2 regions of the Bradyrhizobium japonicum USDA 6 genome follow, and region 2 is predicted to be linked to the other one. Evidence: riboswitches for the same ligand, from Rfam matches in the RefSeq annotation. Region 2 holds a riboswitch; the other holds the start of a gene.
The links. Region 2 has a riboswitch for glycine ahead of BJ6T_RS19930 (D-amino acid dehydrogenase). Riboswitches for the same ligand answer to the same signal wherever they lie in the genome.

Region 1 (2,397 bases), 160 kb from region 2:
CTCGCCGCCCGCGGCATCCGCAAACAGCAGCGCGCCCTCGCGCACCGGCGCGCGGCCTTCCGTGCGCAGCCCGACGCGGCGGCGGGAGGCGCCGTTGTCGAAATAGGCAAGAATCGTCTCGGCGCCGGGAAAGCCGCCGGCGCGGGCGCCGCCGCTGCGGCGGCTCTTCTGCACCGACCATTCCAGCGCCGCCTCGACCGGCGTGGTCGTGGTGTCGATGTCGTGTCCGTAGAGGCAGAGCCCGCCTTCCAGCCGCAAACTGTCGCGGGCGCCAAGGCCGATCGGCATCACGTCGGGGTTTTCAAGCAGCGTCCTGGCGAGGTGCTCGGCGTGCGTGGCGGGGACCGAAATCTCGAACCCGTCCTCGCCGGTGTAGCCGGAGCGCGAGACGAAGCAGTCGAGGCCGGCGACCTTGTGCGGACCGGCATCCATGAACTTCATGGCGGGCGCCTCTGCACACAATTGCGCCAGTGCGGCTTCCGCCTTCGGGCCCTGCAGCGCGATCAGGGCGCGGTCTTGAAGCGAATCGATGATGCAGTCGTCCGAGAGATGCGCGCGCAGATGCGCCTCGTCCGCGTCCTTGCAGGCCGCGTTGACGACCAGGAACAGGTGATCGCCGAAATTGGCGACCATCAGATCGTCGAGAATGCCGCCGTCCGGATTGGTGAACTGGGCGTAGCGCTGCCGGCCCGGGGCAATCGCCACGATATCCTGCGGCACCAGCCGTTCCAGCGCGCGGGCGGCGTCCTCGACCTTGCCCGACTTCGGCCGAAGCGCGAGCTGGCCCATATGGGAGACGTCGAACAGGCCGGCGGAGGAACGGGTATGGAGGTGCTCTTTTAGGACGCCCGCAGGGTACTGCACGGGCATGTCATAGCCCGCGAACGGCACCATCTTGCCGCCGAGGGAGACGTGAAGCCCGTGAAGGGGCGTACGTTTGAGGGAATCTTGGTCGTCGCGCGCAAGCATTACGGGGCCCTCGGCGGTTCCCCGGGGACGATTCCCCGGTAGCAACCAGTCGAAGCCCCATCTGTCGCTGTGCCTGAGAGTATTATCCCGTCGGCGGACGCTGTCCGGGTGTTATGCCCGTCGGCGCCTCTTTCCAGATGTCGTCAAAGCCACGCGGTCCTTTTGCCTGAGAGTTTCCGGGGCGGTTGCTCCTTCGGCGCCGGCACCAAAGCCGGTCTCTCCCGACGTGGCCGTACGATACAGATGGGTACAGACCACAGGCCGGCCAAGCCTGTCAACGCGCACCTGACGGCTTTCAACGGGATTGCAAACGGGATTGCGCGCCTGCGGCAACTCACTGATCTCCTTGCACAGTTTCTGGACAGCGCAGCTGGCCTTGTCTAAAAGCGCTTTGACCCGCAGATATCAGCCCAAATGCCCGGTTTGGATGGCAAATCAGCGGGTCCAAGCACACCCGATTGGATGAACATGAGCGGCGTCAACGAGATCAGGTCGACCTTTCTGAACTTCTTTGCCGAGAACGGCCACGAGATCGTGTCGTCCTCGCCATTGGTGCCGCGCAACGATCCCACGTTGATGTTCACCAATGCCGGCATGGTGCAGTTCAAGAACGTCTTCACCGGCGTCGAGAAGCGGCCCTATCAGCGCGCCACCACGTCGCAGAAATGCGTGCGCGCCGGCGGCAAGCACAATGACCTCGACAATGTCGGCTACACCGCGCGCCATCTCACCTTCTTCGAGATGCTCGGCAATTTCTCGTTCGGCGACTATTTCAAGGAGCGCGCGATCGAGCTGGCCTGGACCCTGATCACGCGGGAGTTCGGGCTCAAGAAAGACAAGCTGCTCGTCACCGTCTACCACACCGACGACGAGGCGGCCGGCCTATGGAAGAAGATCGCGGGCTTCTCCGACGACCGCATCATCCGCATCCCGACCTCGGACAATTTCTGGGCGATGGGCGACACCGGGCCGTGCGGGCCGTGCTCGGAGATCTTCATCGACCGGGGCGACCATATCTGGGGCGGACCTCCGGGCTCGCCGGAAGAGGACGGCGACCGCTTCCTCGAATTCTGGAACCTCGTCTTCATGCAATACGAGCAGGTGACGAAGGAGGAGCGCGTGGATCTGCCGCGTCCCTCGATCGACACCGGCATGGGGCTGGAGCGCATGGCCAGCGTCATGCAGGGCGTCGACAGCGTGTTCGAGACCGACCTGTTCCGCCACCTGATCGATGCGACGTCGTCCGCGCTTGGCAGCGGGCCGAACGAACAGACGGTGGCCTCGTTCCGCGTCATCGCCGACCATCTGCGCTCCTCGGCCTTCCTCGTCTCCGACGGCGTGCTGCCGTCGAACGAGGGCCGTGGCTACGTGCTGCGCCGGATCATGCGCCGCGCGATGCGCCATGCGCAGCTGTTAGGGGCCAAGGAG
Region 2 (2,397 bases):
GCGGTCGCAAGAGGCCGCCGAGCCTCCGATATCGACCACTCAGGATGCATGGCGGAACTCGCGCTCAACCCTGAGTGACGGTGCGGTCGGCGGTGCGTTGAGCCCGCGCCAGCCGTCGATGGTTCCGGCAATCATCTGCGCGGTCGCGGCCGACAAGGTCCAGCCGAGATGGCCGTGGCCGGTGTTGAAGAACACGCCCGGCATCCGTCCTGCGCGCACCACGGGCATCATGTTCGGCATCATCGGCCGCAGCCCGGCCCAGGGCACGACCTTGGACGTTTCGACGCCGGGGAAGTTGTTGCGCACCCAGTCGACCAGCGGCTGCACGCGGTCCGCGCGGATGTCGCGGTTGAAGTCGTTGAATTCGGCGGTGCCTGCGACGCGGAAGCGATCGGCGCCGAGCCGGCTGGTGACGATCTTGGCCGCTTCGTCGAGCAAACTCACGGTCGGCGTCGCATTGCGGCTTGTGGCAGTGTCGAGTTGCACGGTGATCGAGTAGCCCTTCACCGGATAGACGTTGACGCGCTCGTCGAGGAGGGCGGCGAAGTGACGGCTGGCCACGCCGGCGCAGATCACGACGCCATCCGCCTTCAGCATGCCGCGCGCGGATGCGACAGTGTCACTGGCCGAAAGATCAGCCCAGCCGATGACGAAGCCGCCACCTGCCTGGGCAATGGAATCGATGTTGGCTTCGTGGATAAAGGTCGCGCCGCGCCGCTTGCAGGATTCCGCAAGTCCGCGCGTGAACTTGTGGATATCGCCGGTCGCATCCGAAGGCGTGTAGAAGCCGCCAAAATAGTCCTTACGCAGCGTCGGCTCGATGGCGCGGATCTCCTCCGGCGTCACCGGGCGGCGATCGAGCCCGCCTTCCTTCAATAGCGCATTGACCTGCAGGCCGGATTCAAAACCCTTCCTGTCGTGATAGATGTGGAGAATGCCGCGGCGTTCGAGATCGAAGTCGATCCCTTCGCGCTCCGCGATCTCGAACAGATGCTTGCGGGCTTCGATCGCGAGCCGCGTGGTCTGAACCGTGTTGGCGCGGTAGTTGCCGAGATTGGCGACGAACTCGCTCATCCACGAATATTTGTGCCAGTTCGGCCGCGGGTTCATCAGCAGCGGCGCATCGCGCCGGAACATCCAGCGCAGGCCTTTCAGGATCGTTGCGGTGCTGTTCCACACCTCGGCATTGCTGGCGGAGAGCTGTCCGCCATTGGCGAAGGACGTCTCCATTGCGGCGTAGCGGTGCTTGTCGAGCACCGTCACCTTGTATCCGCGTTCGAGCAAGGCATAGGCGGTCGTTACGCCGGTGATGCCGGCGCCGATGATGGCGATATGGGTCATGGCAGGTGTGGGGCTCCCGTGAGTTAGGATAGGCTAACCGCCGGCCAAAGGCCGTTGGCGGCGCCCCATCTGTCACGGTTACCTGAGAGCTTGATCCGTTGCGGGCCTCGACGAGGTCAGCTCCGGACTATCCCCTTCGGTGGACGTCACGACGTTGAGATCGTGTCGTCTCTCTCCAGATCGTCCTGACGATACGGTCCTTTTGCCTGAGAGTTTCCGGGGCGGTTGCTCCGTCGGCGCCGCAACGAAAGCCTGAACTCTCGTCGCGATCTCTCCCGCATCGTCGCGTGGACAATCGAGCAGTACGATGCGCCTCATTTTTAGACAAGGCTAAATTTCAACCGCGACTGCCAATGCATTGTGCAGTGCGAAGTTGGTTCAATTTACTCCAGCGTCGCGAGCAAACCGGCCATCAGGCGGCCGCGCTCGACCAGGCTGTCGACCTCGATGAACTCCTCCAGCGTGTGGCCATTGCCGCCGCGCACGCCGAGGCCGTCGAGTGTCGGGATACCCATCGCACCGGTGAAATTGCCGTCGGAGCCGCCGCCGGAGCTCGCATGCGGCAGCTCAGTGCCGAGCGATTTGGCGATGCCGCGCGCCTTTTCATACAGCGCCATGGTACCGGCATCGGGCTCCCATACGGGGCGCGTGACGCCGCGCGTCACCTTGAACGTGACATCATTGGTCGTGCCCGACAGCGCCAGCATCCGCTCGACGCCGCGATCGAGATCGGCCTGGCGCTTGGCCATGGACAGCGCCTCGCCGGTGGCAGTCGTGGCAACGCAATTGACCCATTGTCCGCCATGCACGACGCCAACCGAGAAAGTGCAGTCCTCCGTCGTCATCGCGTCGATGGCGAGGATCTGCCGCGCCATCTCGCGGATCGCCGAGCGTCCGGCCGACAATGTCGCGCCGGCATGGCTCGGTCGGCCCGTCGCTTCCAGATTGAAGCGCGCGATGGCGTAACGTCCGGTGGTCACACCGTTGTCGGCGCGGCCCGGTTCGGGCACCAGCACATATTTGTTCCGCGCGGCTTCCGCCTCGATGATGTCCCGC

Region 1: another riboswitch for glycine. It lies ahead of gcvT (glycine cleavage system aminomethyltransferase GcvT); the one in region 2 lies ahead of BJ6T_RS19930 (D-amino acid dehydrogenase).

What each region holds. Positions count from the first base shown of each region.
Region 1 covers NC_017249.1:4,108,576-4,110,972, forward strand. Annotated here, with positions in the region: gene gcvT (glycine cleavage system aminomethyltransferase GcvT) at 1-969, opposite strand, end outside; glycine riboswitch at 1,115-1,203, opposite strand; gene alaS (alanine--tRNA ligase) at 1,438-2,397, shown strand, end outside.
Region 2 covers NC_017249.1:4,266,056-4,268,452, forward strand. Annotated here, with positions in the region: gene BJ6T_RS19930 (D-amino acid dehydrogenase) at 40-1,341, opposite strand; glycine riboswitch at 1,409-1,522, opposite strand; glycine riboswitch at 1,526-1,629, opposite strand; gene BJ6T_RS19935 (M20/M25/M40 family metallo-hydrolase) at 1,725-2,397, opposite strand, start outside.